2 regions of the Bradyrhizobium sp. WSM2793 genome follow, and region 2 is predicted to be linked to the other one. Evidence: riboswitches for the same ligand, from Rfam matches in the RefSeq annotation. Region 2 holds a riboswitch; the other holds the start of a gene.
The links. A riboswitch is a leader RNA that binds a small molecule or an ion and turns the genes downstream of it on or off. The one in region 2 is predicted to bind cobalamin.

Region 1: another riboswitch for cobalamin. It lies ahead of A3AS_RS0125065 (TonB-dependent receptor); the one in region 2 lies ahead of A3AS_RS0102125 (DUF1636 domain-containing protein).

The regions. Positions count from the first base shown of each region.
Region 1 is NZ_KB902791.1:317,311-324,517, forward strand. It holds gene A3AS_RS0125040 (transglycosylase SLT domain-containing protein) at 1-1,458, opposite strand, end outside; gene A3AS_RS0125045 (adenylate/guanylate cyclase domain-containing protein) at 1,781-3,517, shown strand; gene A3AS_RS48490 (hypothetical protein) at 3,641-3,817, shown strand; gene A3AS_RS0125055 (hypothetical protein) at 3,956-4,165, shown strand; gene A3AS_RS0125060 (hypothetical protein) at 4,265-4,528, shown strand; cobalamin riboswitch at 4,572-4,787, shown strand; gene A3AS_RS0125065 (TonB-dependent receptor) at 4,901-7,138, shown strand; gene A3AS_RS0125070 (hypothetical protein) at 7,192-7,207, shown strand, end outside.
Region 2 is NZ_KB902768.1:488,058-495,264, reverse strand. It holds gene cobN (cobaltochelatase subunit CobN) at 1-1,154, opposite strand, end outside; gene cobW (cobalamin biosynthesis protein CobW) at 1,154-2,188, opposite strand; gene A3AS_RS0102125 (DUF1636 domain-containing protein) at 2,185-2,559, opposite strand; cobalamin riboswitch at 2,654-2,875, opposite strand; gene cobO (cob(I)yrinic acid a,c-diamide adenosyltransferase) at 2,917-3,552, shown strand; gene A3AS_RS0102115 (cobyric acid synthase) at 3,558-5,006, shown strand; gene cobD (threonine-phosphate decarboxylase CobD) at 4,995-5,960, opposite strand; gene cbiB (adenosylcobinamide-phosphate synthase CbiB) at 5,972-6,913, opposite strand; gene cobU (bifunctional adenosylcobinamide kinase/adenosylcobinamide-phosphate guanylyltransferase) at 7,035-7,207, shown strand, end outside.

The sequences.
Region 1 (7,207 bases), on a different contig from region 2:
CTCGCCGATGCCGTAGAGCATGTCGGCAGCGCGCACGCGCTCGTCTGCGGGCGGAGTGTCGAGCGCGGCCAGCACGGGCGAGGGCGGTCGCAGCTCGATGCGATCGAGGCCGAGCTTTGCGCGCGCAAGCTGGCCGTAATAGGCGGTCGGATAGCGCGCGGCCGCCCGGTAGCTCATGCGAGCATCGGCCACAGCACCCATCGCCTCGGCGGCACGGCCGCGCCAGTAATGGGCACGCGACAGCGCGATCGGATTGGCCGAGCCTGCATCGATGGCGGCGAAGTGCACCATGGCCGCCTGGGGATCATTCAGGAAGCGCAGAGCGATCCAGCCGCACATGAAATGATAGTCGACGCGGTAGACTTCCTTCTCGGGCACCGCGGCGGTACGCACCACGTCATACGCCGTTTTGAACTTGCCCTGGTCGAGCAGCTTGCGCGCGAGCATGCGACGCTCGCGCCACCAGGCGTCGGTGTCCTGCGCGGCCATAGTGTCGGGCGCGGCGGCCAGGATCACCTCGGCGGCGTCGTCGATGCGATCCTTCTGGAGGTGCCATTGGGCGCAGCACAGCACATAGCCGAGATCGCGGCGCGCTTCAGTCGGTACGTCCTCGAGATAATCCTTGGCCTTGCTGGCCTTGCCGGTGACGGCGGCGCAGGCCTTGACGATCGCGAGCTCATCCTCGCCGAGCCGTTTCGCGGCGCGCCGCGCAGCCGCATAGTCCTTGGCGCCGAGCCGCTTGTCCATGCGGGCGCGATGATCCTCGGAGTTGAGCAGATCGCGGAACGCCTCGTAGGAATCCTCCTCGCTCCGCTCGGACAATTCGTCGGTGCGCCAGGCCTCGCGCACGAGCCGCGCGGCCCTGTCGGCGTCGCCTTCAGCGAGCAGCACGCGGGCGAGGGCGAACTTGCCCTTGGCGCTGGTCGGGCGGTCCATGGTGAATTTGTGCACGGTGGCCGCGTCGGCCTTCTCCTGCCACAGCCGCGCCTCGGCGCGGCGGCGAAGCAGGGCGCTGCTCGGCCAACCCGGATTGGCGGCGAGGAAGGCGGCATAACGCTTGAAATTGGCGGTGCTCTCGGAATGGCGCAGCATGAACCAGTCGGCGAGCTTCTGTCCGGCGGGATCAGCGATGCGGTCGCGCGCCGCGCTCGCATCATCCGTCTTGCCCTTGCGCGCGAGGTCGATCGCATCCTTCAGCGCGGCGAGGTCCCCGGTGAGCGGCGGGGCGGCCGGCTTCTCGGGCGGATCGTCGCCGGTCTTCTTCGACTTGCGCTTGGCCTCGGCATGCTTGCCATGGCGCGATTTCACCGCGGCATGACGCTGCTTGCCGGCTTTCGCCTCATGCGACTTCTTCGGCGCGGACGATTTGTGGCTGCTCTTGGCCGCCAGCTCGGTCGGAAGGAGGGCCATTGCGGCCACGGCAACGAGACACGCGAGCGAGCGTAGGCACTGGTTCATCCCATGGTCCCCCTGCGAAACCACTACAAACCAAGGTCCGCGACGACATGCGGCTTGAGAATCAACGACATCGAGAACGATGCCACGGCATCGTTTCGCATTCCTCACGCTGTCGCAACAATGCGGCAAAATACGGATGTGACCAGGGAACTTCGGCTGGGGAGCAAAGGTCAGCTTCTTTAACCTTTGTTAACGATCCGGGCCTGCGACGGTCAGGCTTGGTTCAGGGCGCCAGGAGGAACCAGATTGCGCGTGTTCCCGCAGCCAGATCCGGTGTATGGAGTTCCCTTGCTCCGTCCCTTTGGCCTTTGTCCCTGCAGCTATGCCGATTTTCAACCAGTCGATCAGGCGCAAGATCGTCGGTATCGCCCTCGGATTGATCGTCCTGATGCTGGTCACCTCGATCCTGTCGATGGTGATGTCGAGCCAGGTCGGCGTCCTGCTCGACGAGCTCACCAACCGCTACATCCCGGCCTATGGCGATCTCGCGCGCGCCAACATCCGCTCGCTGGAGCGATCGGTGGCGCTGCGGCGGATGATCATGATGAAGATGCAGGCGTCCTCGGACGAGGAGGCCTATGCGGCGCGCCTTCGCGAGTTCGAGGACGCCGACCGCAAGATCGAGGAGGAGGCCGAGCGCGCGCGCAAGCTGATCAACGCGATCATAGACGACCCTCGCACGCCGTCCGACAATGCCGCGCTGGCCCGGATCGAGACCCGTATCGAGACCGCCGTCGGCGAGCTGCGCCGCGATCAGAAGGAGAGCCACGCGAGGCTCCTCAACCAGATCGACGCACAGCAGATGGCGGAAGCGCGCGGCACCCTCGAGCATATCGACGCGCTGCGCGACCAGTTCAACCAGAAGATCGATGCGATCCGGGCCGACATGCTCAAGCAGGTCTTCGCCAGCACGTCGCAGGTGATCGGCCATCAGCACCAGGCGATCATCGTCTCGGGCATCGTGACGTTGCTCGCGGCGATCGTCGGCTTTGCCTTTGCGCTCCTGGTGTCCAGCGGCATCACGCGCCCGGTGCGGCTGCTGCTCGCCGGCACCCGCGAGGTCGAGGCCGGCCGCTTCGACAAGACCATCACCGTGTCCACGCAGGACGAGATCGGCGAGCTAGCCGCGGCCTTCAACCGCATGACCGAGCAGCTCAGGCACAACGAGCGCATCCGCGAGACCTTTGGCCGCTACATCGATCCCAAGGTGGTGCAGGGGCTGATCGACCGGCCCGAGGTCGCGATCGACGGCGAGCGCCGGGTCATGACCATCATGTTCTGCGACATGAGCGGCTTCACCTCGATGAGCGAGGGCATGACCCCGCGCGGCCTCGTCAGGGTGATGAACCACTATTTCACGGTGATGTCCGGACCGATCAGGAGCAATCGCGGCATCATCGACAAATATATCGGCGACGCCATCATGTCCTATTGGGGCCCGCCCTTCATCGAGGAGGACGAGCAGGCGCTCCTGGCCGGTATCGCCGCAACCGAGATGGTCGACCAGGTGCCCGCGCTGCAGAAGCAGCTGCCCGACCTGCTCGGCATCCGCGCCATGCCGGCGCCGTGTGACCTGCGGATCGGCATCGCCACCGGCGAGGTCCTGACCGGCAGCATCGGCTCCGAGCTGATGATGAGCTTCACCGTGATGGGCGATGCCGTGAACCTGGCGTCGCGGCTGGAGGCCGTCAACAAGGTCTACGGCACCCGCATCCTGATCTCGCAGGCAACTGCTGATGCGATCGGAGCGCGGCTCGAGCTGCGCGAGATCGATCGTCTGGCGGTCGCCGGCCAGAGCGCGCCGCAGCCGATCTTCGAGGTGATGGCGCGGGTGGGCGCGCTCACCGCCGCGCAGGACAGCCTGCGCACGCATTATGCCGAAGCGCTCGCGGCCTATCGGGCCCGCCGCTTCGACGAGGCGCGCGCCGCCTTCAACGCCGCGCTCGAAGCCGTCCCCGGCGACGGCCCCTCGCGCACGATGCTCGGCCGCATCGCGCAATTCGAGGCGAAGCCGCCGGAGCAGGGGTGGGACGGCGCCTGGCGGCTGGAGCAGAAATAGCCGTTTTGTTGGGCCGGCCCGCGCTGTCCGGAAAAAACGTTTCTACTCGATAACGATGTTCGCCGTGACCTATTTCCCGGGCTTAGGTTGGATGTCCTTGAGGCGTTTGACGGGGACACGCCGATGACGGAACTTCAGGACAGGCTGGAACGGTTCGAGACGCTCACCGCCGAATGCGAGCTGATCGCCAAGCTCGCCACCGACAGCACCAAGCGCGAGTTCTATCTGAAACTCTCGGAACAGTACCGTCAGCTGGCGGTGGACATGCGGCAGGCGATCGCGACCAAGGCTGCGGCCTGACGCGGGCTGCAATCCGTTCTTAAGGTTTGGCGCGCATCCTTGACGTCGCGAGCGATCGCTCGTGGTGGAAAGGCCGGGGTTCGCTGCAATGCAGCGCACCTCGCGAGTGTCATTTGCCATGCTTGACAGGGCAATCACATGCGCCTCGTTGCCGTGATCATAGTCGCGCTCATGACGGCGGCCTGCGACCAGGAGCAGGATATCACCGGCTCGACGCCGACCTGCCCGATGCGGAACTACAGCTACAATCCCCGCGACATGAACCAGTGCGTCAGTGCGTGCAAATCGTGCGATCGCGGCACCACGGTCACCTGCACCACCTCCTGCACCCTCAAGGGCGCGCGCTGAGACCACCGCTTTCTCCGGCGCACCCAGCGGCGGTGCTGGGGCACCGGAACGATTCACTTGGGTTAATCATTGAAGCAGGTGGGCAGGACGCGGAGTCCGATGGAAATGGGTATGCTCGATCCCGGTCGATTTCTGGTGTCGTGCTCGCATTGTGATGCCTGGCCGATGGCGGCCAATGTGAAGCGGTCGAGCTGGTCGGCGTCCCCGCACGAGGTCCGCTTTGTCTGCACGCGCTGTCGTCGCGAGGAGACCGCCATCGTCTCGGCCTCCGGCGAATTGACCCCGATCAAGCGCGTCGATGTTCCGCCGCACGACGTCGCTGTCGCCTGGGCCCAGGCGCAACGTGTGCGAGGGCGGACCTGAGCGCCCGGCATCCACCGGTCGATTGACTCCCGGGGCCAACGGCTCGTAAATGATCGGCGACGGTTCTCCTCAGGGAGATCAAAAGGGAATGTGGTGCGGGATTGTCCCAACGCAGGGATCTGTCTCAACGCCACGGCTGCCCCCGCAACTGTAAGCGGTGAATCTTTCGTCTCATGCCACTGGGAAACTCGGTCCTGGGAAGGCGACGCAAGGTCACGACCCGCGAGCCAGGAGACCTGCCGTCAGCCGTGGTCACACGCGAAGATGTCGGTCGGGGAGTACAGACATTAGCTTCACCGGAGCAATCCATCGCTCTGCCGTGAAACCTCGTTCGCTGTGACGTGCCACTGACGTCATACCGAGGTTACAATTGTGTCCCGTCTCGTCTCTGCCGCCAGGCGCCTTGCCGCCGGCCTGCTCGCATCCGTTTCCTTCCATTCGCTCGATCTGTCCTCCGCCTTCGCCCAGCACGCGCTTGCCGAGCAATTGCCGCCGATCGAAGTGACGCAGCCCGACGATCACAACCGCACGCGGGCGAGGGCGACCGGTGACGGCGAGGCGACTCGGCAGCGGGCGAGGACGAATGTCGCGCCGGCAGGCAATGGCGCCGGCTCATCCGGCTCCGGCGGTAAGGCTGCCGCCGGCAACGGCGGCATCGTCGGGGCCGCCACGACCGTCATCACGGCCGCGGATATCGCGCATTCGCCATCGCAGACGCTTGCCGAGATCATCGCGACGCAGACGCCGGGGGCCCAGATCACGACGCTCTATGGCGGCCAGATCGGCGCCAAGACCAGCGTGGACCTGCGTGGCTTCGGCGCCTTTGCCACCGCCAACACGCTGGTGCTGGTCAACGGACGACGGTTGAACGACGTCGACATGGCGCAGGTGGACCTCTCCACCATCCCGCTCAATTCGATCGAACGCATCGAGGTCACGCGGGGCAATTCCGGGGCGGTGCTCTACGGCGACAACGCGGTCGGCGGTGTGATCAACATCGTTACCAAAAATGGCGCCGGCGGACCGCCCGTAACCGCGCGCATCGAGGCCGGCTTCGGCTCGTTCAACACCAGGCTTGGCAATGTCTTGACCTCGCTCAATTCCGGTCCGTGGTCGACCTCGTTCTACGGCAATACGGTCAGGACCGATGGCTACCGCGATAACAATCGCAATTCGCAGCAGAACGGCGTCGGCAATCTCAATTACACGACGCCGGGCCTGAGTGCTTTTCTCACCGTCACCGGCGACAATCAGGAGCTGCGACTGCCGGGCGGCCGCACCGTCGATCCCTCCATCGGCCTCGACGAGCTCAGGGCCAACCGGCGAGGGACCAGCACGCCGTTCAACCACGCCAACCAGCAGGGTTTTGGCGCGACCGCGGGCTTCACCAAGACCCTGGTCAACGGCGTCGATCTCATTGTCGACGGCGGCGTGCGCGACAAGAAGCAGCAGAGTGCGTTCTTTTCCACCCCGACGCCGGTTCCGGCGTTCTTCACGTCGACCTATGTCGGTTCCCATCTGACGAATTGGTCGATCACGCCGCGGCTCAGCGTGAAGAGCCTGCTCCTCGGCATGCCGTCGCAGCTCCTGACCGGCATCGACTATTACGATGCGAGCTTTGAGCAGAACCGCGGCCCGGGGCAGGGGCTCTCCCCCTGGCACAATTACGACCTCAGGCAGCAGACGATTGCGGGTTATGTCCAGCACACATTGGGAATCGCGCCCGCGACCGACATCTCCTACGGCGCGCGGGTGCAGAACGTCAGACTTGCGGCACGCGACAATTTCGACCCGGCAGCTCCCTTCAACGCCGACATCGGCGCGCTGCCGCTGACGAGCAACGAGACCCAATATGCGCTGCATCTCGGGGCCGAGCATCGCCTCAACGACCAGGTCTCGCTGTTCGGCCGCATTGCGCGCGCGTTCCGCACGCCTGATGTCGACGAGCGCCTGTCCTCGGGGCCTTCCTTCGATCCCTTTACCTTCGCTGCGATCCCGCAAACGTTCCAGCTCAAGACCCAGACCTCTTGGGATATTGAGGGCGGTGTTCGCATCAAGGGCGGCGGGTTGCAGCTGCAGAGCAGTCTCTATCTGATGGATCTCACCAACGAGGTCCATTTCAATCCGGTCCTGTTCTACAACACCAATCTCGATCCGACCCGCCGCTACGGCTCGGAGACCAGCCTGTCCTATCGCGTCAACGATGCCCTGCTGCTGCGCTCCGGCGTGGCCTATACCCGCGCGGTCTTCCGCGAAGGCATCTGGGCCGGCAACGACGTGCCGCTGGTGTCGCGCTACACGGCGAGTGCGGGCATCACCTGGAACATCTGGCAGAATTACGTGGTGCTCGATGCCACCGCGCGCTTCTGGAGCGAGCGACGCATGGACAACGACCAGGCGGGCACCCAAAAGCCGATTCCCGCCAACGGCACGATCGATCTCAAGCTCAGCGGCCAGGTTGAGCGCTACTTCTGGTCCCTCAGCGTCAACAATGTGCTGAATGCGCTCTACTACGACTACGCCATCGCGAGCACCTTCACGGACGGCCGCTTCAGCGCCTATCCGCTGCCCGGCCGCACCTATCTGCTCAAGGCCGGCGCAACGTTCTGATTTTCGTCACGCGCCCCTAAATGGACTAGAATTCGAAAGAAGGAGATTCAACCATGGCTCTCAGCATCC
Region 2 (7,207 bases):
CGGCCCGGATAGTTCGAGAGCACGAGCGCCAGATGCTTCTCACCGGCCGGCGTCTCCGCAAGTCGCCGCCACGCCGCGACGCGCGCAGCGACGGCCGTCACGCGCTCCTCATCGGCGCGATGCGCCAGGTGTGAGAACTGCAGATCGGGGTCACGAATGCCGGCTGATTTGAAGCTAACCACGCCCGCGAACAGCCGGCCGTCGACCTCGGGCAGCACCACATGCATCGCGAGATCGCCAGGCGACAGGCCGCGCAGCGAGTCCGCCCAGTCCTCGCGCCGGGCGGTGGAGAGCGCGACCTGGAACACCGGGCACGCTGCGGCATCGAGCGGCGTCGTGCCGTCGTCGCCAGCCGCGGAGAACGCCGTCGCGTTGACGATCGCGGCGGGAGGATTTTGCGCAAGATGCGCCCGCAACCAATCCGCGACGCCCGCGGCCTTCAGCGAGGTCACGAACACGCCGCAGGCTTCAAAGCCGCGCCCGCGCAGCGCTGCGATCAGGGCATCGACCGGGCCCGTATCCGCGGCGGTGAGATATGAGCGATAGAACGTCACCAGCGCGCGCGGCCTGCCCTCGCCGTGCGCCGGTGCCGCAATGACGCCGCGGGCGGGATCGTAGAACCCCATCTCGGGTACGGCGGTGTCGCCGATAACAGGCCCGGCATAGAGTCCCGAAGCCAGTGCGAGCTGTGCGATCGCGGCTTGCGCGGCGACCGGTCCGCCGGTGTCGCAGAGCACCTTGAGCCGGCGCAGCGTCGAGACCGGCAGGGTCGAGTATGCATCGAGCCGCGGGTCGTCACGACCGTCGGCCGGCAGCACGGCCAGCACAATGCCACGGTCCTTGGCGAGCTGCCGGAGCACAGCCAGACCATACGGCCAGTAGGACTCACCACCAATCAGGCGAACCAGAATGCCACGCGCCTGAGACAGCGTGCGCTCGATATAGGTGTCCACTGACAGCGGATGGCGCAGCTCCGCGAGATTGGCGAGCCGCAATGACGGCAGGCTCTCGCGACCACGCCGCCAGCCGGCTGCGAACGCCGCGAGATCCGAATCCGAATACGAGAGCACCACGAGATCGGCCGGGTCCTGGCCGATATCCCTTGGCGTCGCGGTCTCCTCCAGACCACGGCTCTCGCGGAAGACGACGTGCATCAGATACCAAGTCCTGACCTGATTGCGGCCTCGTCGATATCGCCGTGCTCGCCGATCACGACGAGCTTCGACCGCCTGTGACCTGCGCCCCAGGGCTTGTCGAACTGGTGGCGCACACGCTCGCCGACCGCCTGCAGCAGCAGCCGCATCGGCTTGCCCGCGACCGCGATATAGCCCTTAGCGCGCAGCACGTTCTGCTCGCGCGCCAGCTTCTGGACGGATGCGACCAGCGCATCGACGTCGGCGACTTCAGGGAGGTCGACCACGACCGAGGCGAAATCATCGTGCTCGTGCTCTTCCTCGCCGTCATGATGCGAGGGACGCGCGGCGAGATCGTTCTCGGCGGCAGCGCCAAGACCGAGGATGACGCGCGCATCGATCGCACCGTCGGTCACGGGGAGCATCGGCACGCGGCGCGGCATCTCGGCGGTGATGGCAGCCTTGGCCGCTTCAAGTCCCGCCGCGCCAGCGAGGTCGGCCTTGGTCAGCAGCACGATGTCGGCGCAGGCGATCTGATCCTCGAACACTTCCGACAGCGGCGTCTCGTGATCCAGGCTCTCGTCCGCCGCACGCTGCGCTTCGACGGCGTCAGGATCCGGCGCAAAGCGGCCAGCGGCGACAGCCTCGGCATCGGCGAGCGCGATCACGCCGTCGACGGTGATCCGCGAACGGATCTCCGGCCAGTCGAATGCCTTCAGCAGCGGCCTGGGCAGCGCCAGGCCCGAGGTCTCGATCAGGATGTGATCGGGCCGCACCGGCCGCGCGAGCAGTTTTTCCATGGTCGGAATGAAATCGTCGGCAACCGTGCAGCAAATGCAGCCATTGGCGAGCTCGACGATGTTCTCCTCCGGGCAATTGGCGTCGGCGCAGGATTTCAAGATCTCGCCGTCGACGCCCTCACTACCGAACTCGTTGACGAGCACCGCGAGCTTCTTGCCGCCGGCATTGCTGAGCAGATGCTGGATCAGCGTCGTCTTGCCCGAGCCGAGAAAACCCGTGACCACCGTAACCGGGACTTTTGCGAGCGAGTTCATTCGGCGGCCTCCGGCACGACGGCAATGGGGGGAATGCGGGCAAGCGACTGCTTGCGGAATATTTCCGGCCGGCTGCGCCAGGGCACAAGGCCGTCAGGCGCGGCCGCATAGGCCGCGGCGCCCGCGACCACGTCCTGCGCATTCGCATCGGACAGGCGGCCATAGACGTAGGACCAGCGGCCGGGCGCGCTCAGCGCCACCGAGCAGCCCTGGTTGCAGGCCGACAGGCATTCGACGGGAACCACATTGACACCCTCGGGCACGCCCGCGTCGAGGATCGCCCCATGCAGGCGCTTGCCGGGCGTCGCCTCGCCCTCGCCTGGCGTCTCGCCGGCACGGCAGGTGATGCAGACGTGAAGTGTGACGGTCATCGCCTCTTCCAGATAACAGCGGGAGGCGATGAGGCACACGGACCATTCTTCAGAAGGCCCGTTTTCCCCGTCGCGGAACACCCCGTCCGCCGGTCCAAAACTCGTCCGCGCTGGCAGGTCTCCCGGCTTGCGGAGCAGGGTTTTCCCCTTCGATCCCCGCCTTCCCGATTCCCTGAGGGAATCAGTGGCTTCGGACATCTCTCCGGTCACGGTCGCGGGGGCGGCTGCATTTTGGACCCAAATCTTGCCGATTCGGACCCTATCGCATTCCCTCTTCGCCTGTCATAGGACAGGAACCAACGCCGGGCCACCATTTGCCGGTGGCCGCCACTTGTCAAGCCGAAGGACCGGGACCCGATGACGCCTGAACCGGATACAAAAACGGCCGAAGAAACCGACACCCGCCACGCCACGAAAATGGCGAAGAAGAAGGCCGCCCGCGACAAGATCATGGCGACCAAGAGCGGCGAAAAGGGCCTCATCATCGTCCACACCGGGGCCGGCAAGGGCAAGTCCTCGTCGGCCTTCGGCATGATCGTCCGCTGCGTCGCGCATGGCTTTCCCTGCGCAGTCGTGCAATTCATCAAGGGCGCCTGGGATACCGGCGAGCGGCGCCTGCTCACTGGCCATTTCGGCGACCTCTGCCAGTTCCACGCCATGGGCGAAGGTTTTACGTGGGAGACGCAGGACCGCGCCCGCGACATCGCCGCCGCGCGCGCCGGCTGGGAGAAGGCCAAGGAGCTGATCCTCGATGAGAGCCTGCGCATGGTCGTGCTCGACGAGATCAACATCGCGCTGCGCTACGACTATCTCGACATCGCCGAGATCGTCGAGTTTCTGACCACCTCGAAGCCGCCGATGACGCATGTCGTCCTCACCGGCCGCAACGCCAAGGACGAGTTGATCGAGATCGCCGATCTCGTCACCGAGATGACGCTGGTGAAACATCCCTTCCGCTCCGGCATCAAGGCACAGGCCGGCGTCGAGTTCTGAGTTCGATGGCACGCGCGCTGATGATCCAGGGGGCCGGCTCGGACGTGGGCAAATCGCTCATCGTCGCCGGTCTCGCGCGTGCCTTCACCCGGCGCGGCCTGCGCGTGCTCCCGTTCAAGCCGCAGAACATGTCGAACAATGCCGCCGTCACCGTCGACGGCGGCGAGATCGGCCGCGCACAAGCGTTGCAGGCCCTCGCCGCTCGCGTAGACCCGCACACCGACATGAACCCCGTGTTGCTCAAGCCCGAGACCGACATCGGCGCGCAGGTGATCGTCCACGGAAAGCGCATCGCGACCGCGCGTGCGCGCGACTATGCCGCGATGAAGCCATCGCTGATGGGCGCGGTGCTGGAGAGCTTTGAGCGGCTGAAGGGGCGCGCCGATCTGGTGCTGGTGGAAGGTGCCGGTAGCCCGGCCGAAGTGAACCTGCGCAAGGCCGACATCGCCAATATGGGCTTTGCGCGCAAGGCGGACGTGCCGGTCGTGCTGGTCGGCGACATCGACCGCGGCGGCGTCATCGCCCAGCTCGTCGGCATCAAGACCGTGATCGACCCCGACGATGCCGCGATGATCCAGGGTTTTGTCATCAACAAGTTCCGCGGCGATCCCTCGCTGTTCGACGATGGCTACAGGCTGATCGAACAAAGAACGGCCTGGCTCGGCTTCGGCGTGCTGCCCTGGTTCGCCCGCGCCGGCGAGCTGCCGGCCGAGGATGCGCTCGGCCTCAGCGACGCGCGCAAGCCGGGCCAGTACAAGATCGCCTGCCTGGCGCTGTCGCGGATCGCCAATTTCGACGATCTCGATCCGCTCAAGCTCGAGCCGGGCGTCGACCTCGTGATGGTGCGCCCGGGCGAGCCGATCCCGGGCGATGTCCGCCTCGTCATCATTCCCGGCTCAAAATCGACGCGCGGCGATCTCGCCTTCCTGCGCGCGCAAGGCTGGGACATCGATCTGCTCGCGCACCACCGCCGCGGCGGCCATGTGCTCGGCCTCTGCGGCGGCTATCAGATGCTTGGGCGCAGCGTCGCCGATCCTGACGGCATCGAAGGCACCGCAGGCGACACGCCGGGCCTCGGACTTCTGGACGTGGACACGGTGATGAGTCCGCAGAAGACGCTGACGCGTGTCGCGGCCGTGCATACCGACACGGACCAGCCAATCGAGGCGTACGAAATCCACATCGGCCGCACTGACGGGCCGGATCGCGCGCGCCCGTTTGCGAAGCTGAACGGCGAGCCCGAAGGCGCGATCTCGCGCGATGGCCGCGTGCAGGGCAGCTATCTGCACGGCCTGTTCACGTCGGATGATTTCCGCAAGGCGTATCTGGCCATGCTCGACATTCCCGCAGGTGGCGAGCCCTATCAAGCCAGGGTCGAAAGCGCGCTCGATGCGCTGGCCGATCACATCGAAAAGCATCTCGACGTGGAAGGACTGCTCGCGCTAGCGCGCTAGCACCTCGGCAAGCCGCGTCCATTCGGCTTCGCTACCCGGAAGCCCGAGGCGCAACCATGTCGGCCTTTGTGCGAAGACGCGCGACCAGATCTGGCTTCGTGCCAATCTCTCTTGTGCGGCGAGCGCGCCGGGCGTCTCGTAGAGACGGAACAGCGGCGTCCCCCCAAGCAGCATCCAGCCTTGCGCGTGCGCTATGGCATCGAGGCGAACACAGCCCCGGGCAAGTCGCGCTGACGTGGCCTCGGCCCAGGCGTCGTCACGCAACGCGCGACAGCCGATCGCGATCGCCGCTCCCGAAACCGGCCATGGACCCGACATCGACGCAAGCTTGCCTATGTCGGCGGCATTGCCGATCGCGAAGCCGAGCCGCAGGCCGGCAAGACCATAGAACTTTCCGAAGGAGCGCAGGATCAGCAGTCCCGGCCGACCGGCCTCCGATGCAAGCGACAGCAGCGGAACGGCGTCGACAAAGCTCTCGTCGATGACGAGGCGGCCGACGCGCGGCAGCAGTGCGAGCAGATCCTTCGGTGCATGATGCTGACCGCCGGGATTGTTGGGATTGACGACGATGGCGAGATCCGCGCCTGCCAGCGCGTCGAGCTCGCTGGCCTCCTGGACATCCCAGCTTGCAGCCGACAGAACCCCTGCGTATTCATTGTAGGTCGGTCCGAGGATGCGGGCGCGGCCGGTTGGTACCAGTTGCGGCAGCAATTGAATGGCAGCCTGCGCGCCGCCCATCGCAACGAGCGGTGCGCTGGTGCGATAGGCACGCTGCGCCGCCTGATGCAGGGCGTTGATGTCGGATCGCGACGGCAGCGCATTCCAATGGTGCGGATCGATCTCGGCCACGGGATAAGGCAGCCGGTTGATCCCTGTCGACAGATCGATCCAGTCTTCCGCGCGTCCGCCAAAACGCTGCTGTGCCAGATCCAGATTTCCACCGTGCTCGCGCATGCCCCGTTCTTTCACGCGAAGGCCAGGATCGCAAGCAGGCCGGCGAGCAGCATCATGGCGCGGCGGTAGACCGTCAGTGCCTCGGCGATATCAGCGGCGCGCGGGTCGCGCGCGCCTTCGTTCAGCCAGGGCTCGTCGGTCGCGCTGCCGTGATAGATGCGAGGGCCGCTGAGCCGGACGCCGAGCGCGCCGGCCATGGCCGCTTCCGGCCAGCCGGCATTGGGCGAGCGGTGACGGCGTGCATCGCGCGTCATGCATGACAGCGCCTCCGATCGCCGAGGAGCCAGCAGCACGAACAGACATCCGGTCAGCCGTGCCGGAATGAAATTGGCGACATCGTCGATGCGCGCCGCCGCCCAGCCGAAGGCCTCGTGCCGTTCGCTGCGATGGCCGATCATGGAGTCCAGCGTGTTGATCGCCTTGTAGCCGATGATGCCCGGCAGCCCGAGCAGCGCGCCCCAAAACACCGGCGCCACGATGCCGTCGGAGGCATTCTCCGCAAGGCTCTCGATCGCCGCGCGCGCGATCCCGGCTTCATCGAGCGCTGCGGGATCACGGCCGACGATGCGCGAGACTGCCTCGCGCGCGGCGGTGATGTCACCGGCCATCAGAGGATTCGCGACGGCGGCGACGTGGTCATGCAGCGAGCGCGAAGCGACCAAGGGCCAGGCCAGGATGCCGATCAGCACGATCTGGATCCAACCCGAGGAAAGCAAGGCCTGAAGCGCGCAGCCGATCGCAACGGAAAATCCGATCACCAGGAGCGCTCCGGCGACACCAGCAGCGCGGCGGAACGCCGGCGGATCGGACGCGCGATTCCACGTGATGTCGATGGCACCGATCAGCCGACCCAGCCAGGTCACGGGATGACCGATCCGCGCGAACAGCCACGACGGCCAGCCGAGGAGGGCATCCACCGCCATCGCCACCACCATCGCACCCGCAAAGCCCACACACGCCTCCTGTCCCGCCCCTGTTGCGCAAAGCGAAGGCAGAGCGCAAGCCCCCGCCCGGCTGATTTCGGCTTTGTCTTTGGCCGCGTTTGGTGATTAGTCAGGCCCACAGGAGACCTTTATGGCCGTCATCTTGATCACGGGCGGAGCGCGATCGGGCAAGAGCAAGCGTGCAGAAACGTGCACGCGCGCTTTTCCCGGGCAGCCCGTCTATGTCGCGACGGCGGAGGCACTCGATACCGAAATGGAGGCGCGCATCGCAAAGCATCGCGCGCGCCGCGGAACCGACTGGAT